Regions from separate parts of the Mesorhizobium sp. WSM4821 genome, predicted to be linked through region 1. Evidence: predicted binding sites of a transcription regulator. Region 1 holds the regulator's gene; the other holds the start of a gene.

Region 1 (7,628 bases):
GCGCTCCATCGCACGCGCCAGCACCGGGTTGATCTTGTATTCCTCGCACGGCACGGCAAAGCACATATGCAGGAAGTTGGCCGCGAAATTCAGCTCGTTCTTCGGGTAAATGAAGGGCTGGCCGATGTGGTATTTGTAGGCCATCGCCGCGATCGTCGGCATCTTGGCGATCAGCCGCATCGATGCGACCATGCGCTGATACGGGTCCGAAATGTCGGTGGAATCGTGATAGAAGGCCGACAGCGCGCCGACCACGCCGCACATCACCGCCATCGGGTGCGCGTCGCGGCGAAAGCCGGTGAAGAAGCGCGACATCTGTTCATGCACCATGGTGTGGCGCGTCACCCGGTAGTCGAAATCGTCCTTTTGCGCCTTGGTCGGCAATTCGCCGTAGAGCAAGAGATAGCAGACTTCGAGGAAGTCGCCATGTTCGGCCAACTGGTCGATGGGATAGCCGCGATGCAAAAGGATCCCGGCATCGCCATCGATGAAGGTGATTTCCGATTCGCAGCTTGCCGTCGACGTGAAGCCGGGATCGTAGGTGAAGGCCCCGGTGGTGTTGTAAAGCGAACCGATGTCGATGACATCAGGTCCGACCGAGCCGCTTCGCACCTTGAGTTCGTGAGTTTTACCACCGAGCTCCAGTTTTGCAGTCGACGCGTGGGTTTTGCCGCCAAATTCCAGTCTTGTCGCAGCTTCGGACATTGCAAACTCCTTTTGTTTCTTCATGCCGGCAAAGGCGAAATATCCGCAACGCAACACGTCGAAAGCATCGGAGTGCTCGTGTTTGCGCCCGCAATTGGATCTGCGTGCCAAATTGGGCCAGGACCTAATGTTGCACTGCGAAAGCCGCCTTTCAATGCCAATCTTCTTGGGCCAGTTCTCCTAATCGATTTGATCGGCGATGCGCGCCAGGCTTTCGTCGCGGCCAAGCACGGCAAGCACATCGAATACGCCTGGCGAGGTGCTTTTGCCGGTGAGCGCAGCCCGTAAAGGTTGGGCCACGGCACCGAGTTTCCGGTCGCCTGCCAGCGCATATTCGCGGATCGCAGCCTCCGCCGCAGCGGCCGTCCAGTGGCCTGAAACCGCCTTCAGCGCCGCGTGGGCGCCCCGCAGGATCTCACGCGCTTCACCACCGAGCAGCGCCGCCGCTTTCTCGTCGATCGGCAGCGGCCGCTGGGCGAACAGGAAGGCGGCACCGTCGGCCAGTTCGACCAGCGTCTTGGCGCGCTCCTTCAAGCCGGGCAGGGCGGCAAGCAACTGCGCCTTGCTCTTGTCGTCGAGCCGCGCAGCGATCGCCGGTCCGCCTTCGAGATAGGGCAAGGTGGCGATGAAGATATCGAGCAATTCGGCGTCGTCCTTCCGGCGCATGTGCACGCCGTTCAGCGCCTCGAGCTTGGCGAAGTCGAAGCGGGCGGCTCCCTTGTTGACGTCGCCGATGTCGAACCACGCAATCATGTCGGCGATCGACATGATCTCGTCGTCGCCGTGGCTCCAGCCGAGCCGCGCCAGGTAGTTGAGCAGTGCCTCGGGCAGGTAGCCCATGGCGCGATAGGCTTCGACGCCAAGCGCCCCGTGCCGCTTCGACAGCTTGGCGCCGTCGGCACCATGGATCAGCGGGATATGCGACATCGACGGCACCTCCCAGCCCATGGCTCGATAGATCACTGTCTGGCGGGCGGCGTTGGTCAGATGGTCGTCGCCGCGGATGATGTGGGTGATGCCCATGTCATGGTCGTCGACGACGACGGCATGCATATAGGTCGGATTGCCGTCGGAGCGCAGGATGATGAAATCGTCGAGATCCTTGTTGGGGAAGCGCACCTCGCCCTGCACGCGGTCATGCACCACGGTCTCGCCCTCGGTCGGCGCCTTGATGCGGATGGCCCCCTTGGCGCCGGCCGGCGCCTCCGACGGGTCGCGGTCGCGCCAGCGTCCGTCATAGCGGGGCGGCAGCCCCTTGGCCCGCGCGCTCTCGCGCATCGCCTCCAGCTCGGCCGGCGTCGCATAGCAGTAATAGGCCTTGCCGAGGCGCACCAGCTCCTCGGCGACTGCGCGGTGACGCGGCGCGCGCTCGAACTGCGATACCGGCTCGCCGTCCCAGGTGAGGCCGAGCCAGGAGAGCCCATCGAGAATGGCGGCGGTTGCCGCATCCGTCGAACGCTCGCGATCGGTGTCCTCGATGCGCAGCAGCATCGTGCCACCGGTGTGTTTTGCATACAGCCAGTTGAACAGCGCCGTGCGCGCCCCGCCAATATGCAGGAAGCCGGTGGGCGAGGGGGCAAAACGGGTAACGACCTTGTCGGACATGGAACTCTCAGGCAAGTGCAGGATACGGATGCGGTCGCGCGGACTTTCGCGCGCCGCGCGTTCATGTAGCATAGGAGGTCAAGGGCGCAAGGGGCAGACCCGATGGCTGGACCAGGCCGCGGTGCGGACGGGAGCGACGGCGCGGTCAGCAGCGTCAGCGAACGGTCGCTGTTTGCCGCATCGGTGCCTGTCATACCGGCGCCGGATTCACTGCCACGCCTTGATGTCAGGCCCCTGCCGCCGGAGGGGCCTGCAACGGTCCCAAGCCCGAAGATCGGCCCTGCCGTTCGGCTGCGCGGGCACCTTCGCCATCTTTCGCCGTCCGGCATCCGCAACAACTTGGCATCGGCAGCCGGCATGGAGATCGACCGTGGCGTCGCCTTCCTGCTGGTGCCGGTTTTTCTGGCATGCGGGGTGATCTTCTATTTTTCGCTGGCGAGAGAACCGGACTTTTCGCAACCCATCGCCGTCGTGGTCCTCACGGCATTGTGTGCGGCCGGCTCGCGCTCATGGCGCAAAACGCATCTGTGTTCCTGGTTGCGCTGCTGTGCGCGCTCGGCGTGCTCGCCGCCAAGGTCGGGACCGGCGCGCGGGAACGCAGATGGTCGGCGCGGAAATCCCGACGCGGCTGGCCGGCCGGATCGTCAGCCTCGACCGGATGGCGAACGGTCGCATCCGGCTGACCATCGATGCGATCTCGACCGCCCGGCCAGCGCTGCGCTATATGCCCAAGCGGATTCGCGCTTCGGCTATGAAAATACCGCCGGGCGCGGCCGCCGGATCGAAAGTGACCGGCTATGTCAGACTGCTGCCACCAACCGGCCCGGTGCAGCCGGACGGCTATGATTACTCCTTCGACAGCTATTTCGCCGGTATTGGCGCCAGCGGCTTTTTCCTTGGCACTCCAAAAACTGTTCCCCCGGATGGCGCTTCGCCAGATGGTGCACCGCTTGCCGCGCGTCTTTCCTCAGCGGTCGAGAACGCGCGGGAGAGCATCGCCGACCATATTCGCGGCAGCATCGGCGGCGCCGAGGGCGAGATTGCCGCCGCGCTGGTCGTCGGCGTGCGCGCCGGCATCCCCGAAGAGATCAACGAGGCGATGCGGCGCACCGGCATCTATCACATCATCTCCATCTCCGGCCTGCACATGGCGCTGGTTGCCGGCACGGTCATGGGGCTGCTGCGCGGCGCCTTCGCGCTGTTTCCCGATTTCTCCTCGCGACGGCCGGTCAAAAAATACGCGGCCGCGGCCGCACTCTTTTCGATCGCGGCCTATCTGATCATTTCGGGCGTGGTGGTCGCGGCCGAGCGCAGCTTCATCATGCTGGCGGTGATGCTGATCGCGTGCTGTTCGACCGGGCGGCGCTCACCATGCGCAATCTGGCGATCTCGGCGATTGCCGTCATCGTCGTCGTGTCGCCGCATGAGGTTGTGGAGCCGAGTTTTCAGATGTCCTTCGCCGCGACCGCGGCCCTCGTCGGCGCTTATGCCGGCTGGTCCGACTACCGCGCAGGCAGGGCCACCGAGCCACCGCCGCGACGATCGCCGCTCGGCTTCGTCACACGAAAATTCCTGGTGGCAATGAGCGGCCTCGCCATGACCTCCATCATCGCGGGAAGCGCTACGGCGCCTTTTGCCATATGGCATTTCCAGCGGGTCTCGCCACTCAGCCTGTTCGCCAATCTGGCGATCATGCCGATCGTCTCGCTGGTGGTCATGCCTTTCGCCCGTGCTCAGCGCTCTGGCTATGCCGTTCGGTGCCGACGGGCCTTTCCTCTATGTGATGGGCAAGGGCCTGACAGCGATGATCGTCGTGTCCGGATGGATTTCGGAGCGCTCGCCCATCGACGCGGTCGGGCTGATCTCGATGCAGTCGGTCCTGCTGGCGACGATCGCACTTGTCATCGCAACCATGGCGACGACCTGGCTGCGGATTGCGGCGCTGCCTTTCGCGCTTGCCGGCCTGCTGACGATTTCCGACACACCCACGCCCGACGTGCTGATCTCGGAGAATGCGCGGCTGGTCGCTCTACCAATCGGCGGCGGTGAGTTTGCCGTGAACCGGGCGCGTCCGAACGAATTTACCATCGACAACTGGAAACACGCCCTGAAGGCCGAGACGATCATCATGCCGGAGACGTTCGCCAAAACAGATATGCAGTTCAACATCACCGATCCGGCGGACCTGCCGCCGGGCGCGCCATTCTACTGCTCTGCCGGTCTGTGCCTCGCCCGGCATCCGTCCGGCGCGATCGTCGCGCTCGCCGACGACCGCAAAACCGCGCGGCCAGCCTGTGCCTTTGCTGATCTGATCGTCATCGACGATGCTACAGCCTATTACAATCCCTGCCGCAATCCGCTGGTCCTCGTCGTGACCAAACGGCAACTCGCTCGCATGGGCAGTGCCGCCGTCTTCTTCGATCCGCAATCGGCGACGACGCGCGCAAAAATTCGTTTCGCCGTCGAAGAACCGTACCGGCCCTGGCATGTGCAGCGAAAGTTTTCTCGAGAGGCGAGGGGCCTGCCGCCATACCGCAAGGCCGAGAAACCCAAAAAAGCCGCCGCTCAGTAACGCCGGATCAATCCGACAAGCTTGCCTTGCACCTTGACCCGGTCCGGCCCGAAGATGCGCGTCTCATAGGCCGGATTGGCGGCTTCCAGGGCGATCGAGGCGCCTTTGCGGCGGAATCGCTTCAGCGTCGCTTCCTCTTCGTCGACCAATGCCACGATGATCTCTCCCGGGTTCGCCGTGTCGGCGTTGCGGATGATGACCGTGTCGCCGTCGAAAATGCCGGCCTCGATCATCGAATCGCCCTTGACCTCCAAAGCATAATGCTCGCCGCCCATGATCATGTCCGGCGGTACCGAGATCGAATGCGTCTGGTGCTGGATGGCATCGATCGGCACGCCGGCAGCGATGCGGCCCATCACCGGGATGGATACGGTGGCAACGACGTCGTCGTCATTTCCGGCCGCAGGCATGCGTGAAGGCGCCGGCTTGATCTGTCGTCCGAGATTGCCCTGCCCAAGGCTGCCTTGAATGACGCTTGGCGAGAATTTGCGCGCCGCATTGAGGCCGGGCGCGATCGAATCGGGCAGGCGCAGCACCTCAAGCGCGCGGGCGCGGTTGGGCAGGCGGCGAATGAAGCCGCGCTCCTCCAGCGCCGTGATCAGCCGATGTATTCCCGACTTGGAGGCGAGGTCGAGTGCCTCCTTCATCTCGTCGAAGGAAGGCGGAATGCCGCTTTCCTTCAGCCGTTCGTGGATGAACATTAGCAGTTCATGTTGTTTGCGTGTCAGCATCGCGAACCCCCGACAGAATCAGAAAAACAAACCCAGAACAAACACTATCTGTTCCAGTTGTGTTCTGCAACCGTTTAAAGTTTAATGAATGTGTTGACGTTTTGTTCAGCGTAGCATCAGCACGCTGCAGGCGGCGCCAGTCGCAGCTGGGGGAGCGAACGGCTCGCGCACGATCAGCCCGTTGGCTTCTGCCAGCATTCTAAGCATCGAGGAATCCTGGATGGCGAACGGTGTCGCCAGCAGCACGCCGGCTTCTTCCTTCACGACGGCGCGTACATAGTCCTGCCTGACGTCGTTGGCCGGCATCGCGGTCCCCAGCCGTGCCTCACGCATGTCCTGGCGGTAGGCGCGGCCGCCGAACCGCGCAAGCAGCGGCTTCAGGAAGAGCTGCGTGCAGACCAGGCTCGCCACCGGATTGCCGGGCAGGCCGATGCAGCGGATGTCGCCCAGCCGCCCGAACATCAGCGGCTTGCCGGGCCGCATGGCGATCTTCCAGAAATCGAGCGTCATGCCTTCGCCGGTCAGCACGTCATGGGCGAGGTCGTGATCGCCGACCGAGGCGCCGCCCAGCGTGACGATGACGTCGGCTCCTGCCTCGACCGCTTTTTTCACCAGCGCAGCGATCGCCTCCTTGCGGTCTGCGGCGATGCCGAGATCGAGGGCACGCGCGCCGACCGAGCGGGCCGCGGCGGCGACGCCATAGGCATTGGACGAGATGATCTGATCGGGGCCAAGGTCGCTGCCCGGCGGCAGCAATTCGTCGCCGGTGGCGATGATGGCGACCAGCGGCCGTTTCACCACGCTGACTTGCGGATGGTTGGCCGACGCGGCCAGCGACAAAGCCGCCGGATCGAGCAGGCGGCCTTTCTCCAGCAGAACGTCGCCCTTCGAGAAGTCGAGCCCGAGGCGGCGGATGTTGCGGCCTTCGACCGTCGATGCGGTCACTTCGATGTTGCCGCCGCCGAGGTCGCGGACATTTTCCTGGATGACGATCGTGTCTGCGCCCGCGGGAAGCGGCGCGCCGGTGAAGATGCGCACGGCCTGCTTCTCACCGACCGTCCCGGTGAAGCCGCGACCGGCCGGCGCCATGCCGATCACCGAAAGTCTTGCCGGCACGGACGCGACGTCCGCGGCCCGCGCGGCATAGCCGTCCATGGCGGATGCGTTGAAGGGCGGCTGAGTGCGGAGCGCCATGAGCGGCTCCGCCAGCACACGGTCGGCGGCGTCCATCAGGGTGACGCTTTCGGCTTGCGAGGGCGCAGCACCTTCAAGCAGGCGCTCGAGCGCTTCGGTGACCGGAAGCAACGCCATTATTGGCCTGCCCCTTGGGCGCCCACCTTGTAGTCGCCGGATTTGCCGCCGGTCTTTTCCACCAGCCTGATGCCGGAGATCACCATGGCCCGGTCGACCGCCTTGGCCATGTCGTAGATGGTCAGGCAAGCGACCGAGGCGGCGGTCAGCGCCTCCATCTCGACGCCGGTCTTGCCGGTGACGCGGGCCAGCGCCGTGACCTTCAGGCCAGGCAGCGTCGCGTCCGGTTCGATGTCGACCGATAGTTTGGTCAACAGAAGCGGATGGCAGAGCGGGATCAGCTCATGCGTCCTCTTGGCCGCCATGATGCCAGCGATGCGCGCCGTGCCCAGCACGTCGCCCTTCTTGGCATCGCCGTCGAGGATCATTTGGAGCGTCTCTGGCAGCATCGAGACAAAGCCCTCGGCGACCGCCGTGCGCGTCGTCTCTGCCTTGTTGCCGACATCGACCATGTTGGCTTCGCCCTGTGCGCCAAGATGGGTGAGGGAGGCCGTCATCGTCAGAGAGCCTCGGCCGGCGCCTTGCCCGTCAAAAGCAGGTGCGTTGCGGCGGCCACGTCCTGTTGCCGCATCAGGCTCTCGCCGACGAGGAAGGTGCCGATGCCGCTCCGTTCCAGCCTGCGGCAGTCTTCGTGCGAGAAAATACCGCTCTCGCTGACCAGCAGGCGATCGGCCGGCACCATCGCCGCCAGCCGCTCCGAGGTC
Region 2 (7,628 bases), 2.7 Mb from region 1:
GAGCATGCGCGCTTCCTCGGCGGGGCCTCGCCGGCTTCCTGTGCCGCACACCTTCCAGACGAAGATGCGCCGCTCAAGAGTGATGGTCAGGATGTCGCCGGCCCGGACTATATCGGAGGCCTGCGCTGCTTTGTCGCGATTGATGCGGACGCGTCCGGCCACCACCAGCTTCGCCGCCAGCGAGCGCGATTTAACCGCACGCGAAAAGAACAGCCATTTATCGATGCGCTGGCGGGCATCAGTGACCATCGGAGCGAGCGCACCTACTTCTTCAATTGGTCGCGCAGCGCGGCGAGCTTGGCGAAAGGCGAATCCGGGTCGAAGCGCGCCGGGCGATCCTCGCGCGGTTTTGGCTGGAAGGCGGGCTTCCCGCCCTGCGCGCCGCCCTTGCCGTCCTGCCGGCTGTCCTTCCAGTCGGGCCGCTTGTCGCGCCGCTCCCCCGTCTCGCCCTGGGGCTTGGGTTTGAATTTACTGCGGTCGAAACGCGGCTTGCCGGCGCCACGTCCCTCGCGTGGCGGCCGGCTGCCCGGAGCGCCGGCCGGTTGCCCGGCGTCCGCCGGCGTGTCGCCATGGCCATCGCGCGCGGCCTGCCCGTGGCGCGGGCGATTGTCGCGATTGTTGTCACGGGGCCGATTGTCATGGTGGCGATGGCGCGGGCGCTGGTCGAAGCGGCCCTGCCGCCACAACAGGATGGGTTTCGGTTCCTCGGCTTCCACGGCGGGCTCGCTGGCCTCACCCTCCTCCTCGCTGGGACGGTCGGCGCGCAGCGCCGGGCTAGGGGGAGCGTCGACATTGTCAACCTTACCTGCAGTCTCGGCGCCATCACCCTCACCTGCGTCGCTTCGTGCCGCGACCTCCCCCATCGAGGGGGAGGTGAGCACGTCGGCGCCTTCGGCAGCAGCGATGTCAGCGGCCGCTTCCGCTGTAGACGGAACCTCTTGTGTGATGTCGGGTGCAACTTCGGGCTGCTCTCCCGCGGCAGGCCCGGCTGCCGCTTCGGCGGCACCTTCCGCCGAGCCGTCGGGGTTTGCCCCAACCGCATCCGACTCCGAACTCTCGGCCGGCGCCTCGGCGGCTGCGTCCGCAATCGCGGCTGCCGCCGCCTTGGCCTGCTCGGCTTGCTCTTCCGCCGCCTGCTTGGCCGCGGCGACTTCACGCGCGGCATTGTCCTGTGCCTCGAGCCGTGCCTTCACTTCGACCGCTGGCTTCGGCTCGGCCCGGTAGCCGAGGCCTTTCAAAATTTCTTCCATGTCGTCGGCCGTGGCGCCGAGGATCGACATCATCGGCGGCGTCACCATGAAGGACTGACCGTCATAGGCGCCGTCGGGACGCTGGCCGAGACCGGGCTTCCAGTTGGTCGCCGGACGGATCAGGTCGGCCAGCCGCTCGAGGATGTCGACGCGCACCGCGCGGCGGCCGAGGTTGCGGTAGCCGGCGAGCTTGTAGAAGGTCTTGTCGAAAGCGGGATCGACGACTACCGAGGTGCGGCCGGAGGCCAGCGCATGGACCACGTCGCCGAAGCCCGGTTTGTCCTTGCCGTCGTTCTTCAGTGCCCACAGCAGCGTCACCAGACCGGCCGGCGCCGGCTTGATCAGTGCCGGCACGAAGATGTGGTAGGCGCCGAAGCGCACGCCGAGCCGGCGAAGCGCGGCGCGGCCTTCCTGGTCGAGCGACTTCATCTCCTCGGCGATGTCGCGGCGGTTGATGAGGCCGAAATGCTCGACGAGCTGGAAGGCGATACCGCGGCCGATGCCGGTGATCTGCTCTGCGTTCTTGAGGTCGACCAGCGGCTTCAGCAAGGACTCGATCTGAAAATTGACGAAGCGCTCGGCGCGCGCCGCGACCTTGTCGCGGGCGGGACCGGTGAGCTGCTCGTCAGCCAGCAGCACAAGGCGCGGCTTCAACGCCTCGTCGCCTGCCACCAGCGTGCCGATCGGCGCGCCGATCCAGCGCAGTGTGCCGTCGGAGCCGAGCGCAATGTCGCCGTTGGCCGAGGCTCCGAAGCGTTCGGCCCTCGCTTCGAATTCGGCCGCAAGCGCCTTCTGGGCTGCCGTGCGCACTGCCTTGGCGTCCTCGCCGCCGGCGCTCTGATCGGCGGTGAAGCGGAATCCCTGCAACTCGCCGACATGGTGGCCTTCGACGAGGACGGTTCCGGTTGGGCTGATTTCGGCTTCAGGCATGGTATTTTCTCTAAGGCGCCGCATGAGGACGGAAGTCCTGCGGTCTACGAAGCGTTTCGTCAACCGCTCATGCAGCGCATCCGACAATCTGTCTTCGATTTCGCGCGTCTTTTCCTGCCAGTGTGCCTGATCGGCCAGCCAGCCGGGCCGGTTGGAAACGAAAGTCCAGGTGCGGATCTGGGCGATCCGGTGCGACAGCGTGTCGATGTCGCCTTCGGTGGTGTCGGCACGGCGCACCTGCTCGGCCATGTAATTCTCGTCGACATGGCCATGCCTGGCAAGGTCCATATAGATCGAGGCGATCAGGTCGGCATGCTGGGCCGGCGCGATCTTTCTGTAGTCGGGCAAGGCGCAGACCTCCCACAACAGCGCCACGTGCCCGGCGTCGGTGGCAAGCGCCCGGATGTCCTCGTCTCGGGACAAATGCTCGAGCGCCTGTGCATCCACCGCCGGCAGCGCACGCGTCAAGCCTTCGACCGGCGCGTTGGCCTCGATGGAGCGCTTCAGCGCATCGAGGCTGGCGAAATCGAAATGCGCGGTGCGCCATTGCAGCACCTTGACCGGGTCGAACTCATGCCCTTCGATCTTCTTGACCAGATCTTCGTCCAGCGGATCAACCTGGCCGGTGACGCCGAAGGTGCCGTCACGCAAGTGCCGGCCGGCGCGGCCGGCGATCTGGCCGAGTTCGGCCGCCGTCAGGTTGCGGTACTGGTAGCCGTCGAATTTACGGTTCTGGGCGAAGGCGACATGGTCGAGGTCGAGGTTCAGGCCCATGCCGATTGCATCGGTGGCGACCAGATAGTCGACATCACCCGATTGAAATAGCTCCACCTGGGCATTGCGGGTGCGGGGCGATAGCGCGCCGAGCACGACGGCCGCACCGCCTTGCTGGCGGCGGATCAGTTCGGCGATGGCATAGACCTCTTCGGCGGAAAAGGCGACGATCGCCGTGCGTCGCGGCAGGCGGGTCAGCTTCTTCGAGCCGGCATAGGCGAGATGCGACAGCCGTGGCCGCGTCACCACCGATACGCCTTTCAGCAGACGCTGGAGGATGCCGTGCATGGTGGCGGCGCCGAGCAGCAGCGTCTCCTGGCGGCCGCGCAGATGCAGGATGCGGTCGGTGAAGATGTGGCCACGCTCGAGATCGCCGGCCAGTTGAACCTCGTCGATGGCGACGAAGGCGGCGCTGGTCTCGCGCGGCATGGCTTCCACCGTGCAGACCGAATATCTGGCGCCCTCGGGCTGGATCTTCTCCTCGCCGGTGATGAGCGCCACCTTGTGAGCGCCGACCTTCTCGCAGACGCGTGAATAAACTTCGCGGGCCAGCAGCCTGAGCGGCAGGCCGATAATGCCGCTCTCATGCGCCACCATGCGCTCGATGGCGAGATGGGTCTTGCCGGTGTTGGTCGGCCCGAGCACGGCAGTCACGTCACGGCCCGACAGGATCAGCGGCTCAGTGTGTTTCGGCTGGATGTTCATCGACCTGGAAATAAGGCTCTCTGCCTCGCATTTGTCGGGAGCGCGCCCATGGAGGCGCGTGTGACAGGCGACACATAGGGATTTAGCGCGCGAAGCGAAAGCGGAATGTTCGCTGGCGGGTCGAAGGCCCTCGCTCGGTGCTGTCAACAGGCTCCTATTAACAGTTGGAACGAGTCTGGAACGAATCGGCTACGAATCACTGACTCGCGCAGATTCAGGCTTTGTTCACGGCTACATCTGGTTTTTTTGCCGGTGAGTTTCACCACATGCTGAATCCCCGAACTGGCCCGATTCATGCAGGGCGAGCATCGCCGTTAACCTTTGCCGGCGAACGATCGGTGCAGACCGAAGGGCGTCGTCCAACATTATGAAACTATTGATCTTTCTTAACGCGCCTTAACGGTGGGACGGCTGTTTTCAGTCATTGTCATTAACCTTCCGGTCAAAGCCGGAACGAAACGGCGACGAATCAGCGTTGCCGGATGTTTCCCGGTTTGTTCACCCCAACATGTTGTGTTTCGAACAGGTTTTCCACCGAGAATCCACAGGCTGGACACAGGGTTTTGCACAGGCTGCGCGGTAGGCGTTAACCTTTGCGTGCCGGATTGGGGCAGGGTTTGCATCAAGACCTCGCGACCAAGGAGCCGCTGATGGAAACGGCCCGATTTCCCGGCCCGTTTCTATCGTGGCTTTGTCTCGGCGTACCTGTCCGGGCTTCAGGTAATATACTGGCCGCCATTGGCGGTGATGGTCGATCCGGTGATGAAACCGGCATCGTCGGAAGCGAGAAAAACGACACAGCGTGCGATTTCTTCCGGCTCGCCGAGACGGCCGACCGGAATCTGCGGGATGACGCGCTCGTTGAGCACCTTCTCGTCCATCGCCCTGACCATTTCGGTGGCGATATAGCCGGGGCAGATGACGTTGACGGTGATGCCGGCCCGCGCTCCTTCCTGGGCGAGCGCCTTGGTGAAGCCGATGTCGCCGGCCTTCGAGGCCGAATAGTTGACTTGGCCGGTCTGCCCCTTCTGGCCGTTGATCGACGAGATAGTGATGACGCGGCCAAATTTACGGTCGCGCATGCCGCCCCACAGCGGATGCGTCATGTTGAAGACGCCTGACAGGTTGGTGTCGAGGACCTCTTTCCACTGCTCGCGCGTCATCTTGTGGAACATGGCGTCGCGGGTGATGCCGGCATTGTTGACCAGCACGGAGACCGGGCCGAGGTCGGCCTCGATCTGTCTGATGCCGGCGGCGCAGGCGTCGTAGTCGGCGACCGACCATTTGTAGACCGGAATGCCGGTCTCCGCCTTGAATTTCTGCGCGGCTTCATCATTGCCGGCGTAATTGGCGGCGACCTTGTAGCCGGCGTTTTTCAGGCCGATCGAAATCGCAGCGCCAATACCGCGCGAGCCACCGGTGACCAGTGCTACCTTCGTCATTTCATACCTCCCCTTTGGTTTTCATGAGCGGCGGGCGGGGAACGCTCTAACGGCGATTGAGCCCCGTTCGTCATCGACTATTCCATGTCTTGCTCATCCTGTCTTGGCTGTCTTCACAGCGCTTCCACGCACATGGCGACGCCCATGCCGCCGCCGATGCACAGCGTGGCGAGGCCCTTCCTGGCACCTCTGCGGCGCAGCTCGTAGACCAGCGTGTTGAAGATGCGGGCACCGGATGCGCCGATCGGATGGCCAATGGCGATAGCGCCGCCATTGACATTGACGATGGACGGATCCCAGCCCATGTCCTTGTTGACGGCACAGGCCTGGGCGGCGAAGGCCTCGTTGGCCTCGACCAGGTCGAGATCGCCGACCGACCAGCCGGCCTTGGCCAGAGCCTTGCGCGAGGCGGGAATAGGCCCGGTTCCCATGATCTGCGGATCGACGCCCGCGGTCGCCCAGGACACGATGCGCGCCAGCGGCGTGATGCCGCGCCTCGAGGCTTCCGCTTCGGTCATCAGCACCGCGACAGCGGCGCCATCATTGATGCCGGAGGCGTTGGCGGCGGTCACCGTGCCGTCCTTGTCAAAGGCCGGTCTCAGCTTGGTCATGGCGTCGATGGTGGCGCCGTGGCGGATGTATTCGTCCTGGTCGACAATGGTGTCACCCTTCTTGCCCTTGACGGTGAAGGCCACGATCTCGTCCTTGAACTTGCCGGCCTTCTGCGCCGCCTCGGCCTTGTTCTGGGAAGCCAATGCGAGCCGGTCCTGGTCCTCGCGGGTAATCTGGAACTGGCGGGCGACGTTTTCGGCTGTGTTGCCCATGTGGTAGCCATTGAAGGCGTCCCACAGCCCGTCCTTGATCATGGTGTCGATCATCTTGTAGTCGCCCATCTTGACGCCGGCACGCAGGTGCTGGGCATGCGGGGCCAGCGACATCGATTCCTGTCCGCCGGAGACGATCACCTTGGCATCGCCAGTGGCGATCTGTTGCATGCCAAGCGCGATAGCGCGCAGGCCTGAGCCGCAAACCTGATTGAGGCCCCAAGCGGTGGTTTCCTTTGGCAGGCCGGCATTGATGGATGCCTGGCGGGCGGGATTCTGGCCCTGAGCCGCCGTCAGCACCTGGCCGAGGATCACCTCGTCGACCTCGGTTCCGTCAACACCGGCGCGGGCGAGCGCTTCCTTGACGGCGACCGCGCCCAACTCGTGGGCCGGTGTGTTGGCGAAAGCGCCGTTGAAAGAACCGACAGGCGTGCGCGCCGCACTGGCGACGACAATGGCATTGGAAGCGGGCATGTTCTTCTCCAGACTTCTAAGGGGTCGAATTTCGGCAATGGTTAGTGACTTTTCTTGCCCTTTCCATGACCCAAGTCAAACCGGAAATGGGCATGCCGGCCAGGCGTGGCAAGCAGGTTCATCATCGTCACCGAGACAGGCTGCCCGTTGCTGCGCAGCATATTCAGACCGCTCCGCAGCATTAAATGATCCCGCACTGCACAAACCACTTGGAATTGTGACGCTTTTGCGCATATCCTTGAAAAGGCGCAATCGTTACCGGCTGCTTACTCAAGTGCGCCGGTGTCCCGGGAGGATACTGATGGCCGCGAAAGACGAACCGATTATCATCAAGAAATATGCCAATCGCCGCCTCTATAATACCGGCACCAGCACCTATGTGACGCTCGAGGATCTTGCCGAAATGGTCAAGAAGGGCGACGACTTCACCGTCCAGGATGCCAAGACCGGTGACGATATCACGCATCCGGTGCTGACCCAGATCATCTTCGAACTTGAGAACAAGGATGGGCAGAACATGCTGCCAATCCCGTTCCTGCGCCAGTTGATCGCCTTTTACGGCGATCAGATGCAGATGATCGTGCCGAGCTTCCTCGAACAGTCGATGATCGCCTTCTCGAAGGAGCAGGAACGCTTTCGCGAGCAGATGAAGGGCGCCTTGGGCAAGTCTCCCCTGGACATGATGAAGATGGCCACGCCGATCAAGGCGCTGGAAGAGCAGACGCGCCGCAACATGGAGATGTTCCAGAATGCCATGCGGCTGTTCACGCCTTTTCCACCCGCAGGCCTGAACGGCGCTTCCGCGGCGCCGGCAGAGCCGGCCAGGAAAGAGACACCGGAAAAGCCCGACGACCTTCAGGAGTTGAAGGAACAGATCGCCGCCATGCAGCGCAAGCTCGACACCATGTCGTGATCGTCGGCTGGACGGAGTCCGGCAAAAACCTCTCAGCAGGCGGCGTCAAACATCTCTGCCTCGAATGAGGCGGAGATGCATCCGGGCCACGCTATTTCGTCGTCACCGTCACCAGAGCAGTAACGGGTTTGCCGTCCACTAGGATAGGCTTGTGGTGGTCATCGGCAAGGAGGACGCCGATCGCGTGCTCGCCGACGCCAACCGGACAATGGCCGAAGCGAGCCCTTATGAGTTCGCCGCCAAAGTCGCTGTTCATGCTGTTGTACGGCTTGCCGGGGATGTTGCAGGTGTCAGCGTCGGGATCGATCTTCATATG

The links. Region 1 encodes LexA, which represses DNA repair genes until DNA is damaged. Its sites were predicted from a motif close to TGTTCNNNNTGTGTTCNG; they were not measured.
Region 2: a site for LexA is predicted at 3,825-3,842, ahead of AC0NID_RS08390 (helicase-related protein). Genes of this name have one in related genera too.

What each region holds. Positions count from the first base shown of each region.
Region 1 is NZ_CM148371.1:4,465,223-4,472,850, forward strand. It holds gene gltA (citrate synthase) at 1-705, opposite strand, end outside; gene gltX (glutamate--tRNA ligase) at 886-2,310, opposite strand; partial or broken gene AC0NID_RS21660 (ComEC/Rec2 family competence protein) at 2,413-4,882, shown strand; gene lexA (transcriptional repressor LexA) at 4,876-5,613, opposite strand; gene AC0NID_RS21670 (molybdopterin molybdotransferase MoeA) at 5,719-6,924, opposite strand; gene moaC (cyclic pyranopterin monophosphate synthase MoaC) at 6,924-7,421, opposite strand; gene trpC (indole-3-glycerol phosphate synthase TrpC) at 7,424-7,628, opposite strand, start outside.
Region 2 is NZ_CM148371.1:1,754,969-1,762,596, forward strand. It holds gene AC0NID_RS08385 (RNA-binding S4 domain-containing protein) at 1-249, opposite strand, end outside; gene AC0NID_RS08390 (helicase-related protein) at 264-3,659, opposite strand; gene phbB (acetoacetyl-CoA reductase) at 4,376-5,101, opposite strand; gene AC0NID_RS08400 (acetyl-CoA C-acetyltransferase) at 5,215-6,399, opposite strand; gene phaR (polyhydroxyalkanoate synthesis repressor PhaR) at 6,701-7,312, shown strand; gene AC0NID_RS08410 (hypothetical protein) at 7,404-7,628, opposite strand, start outside.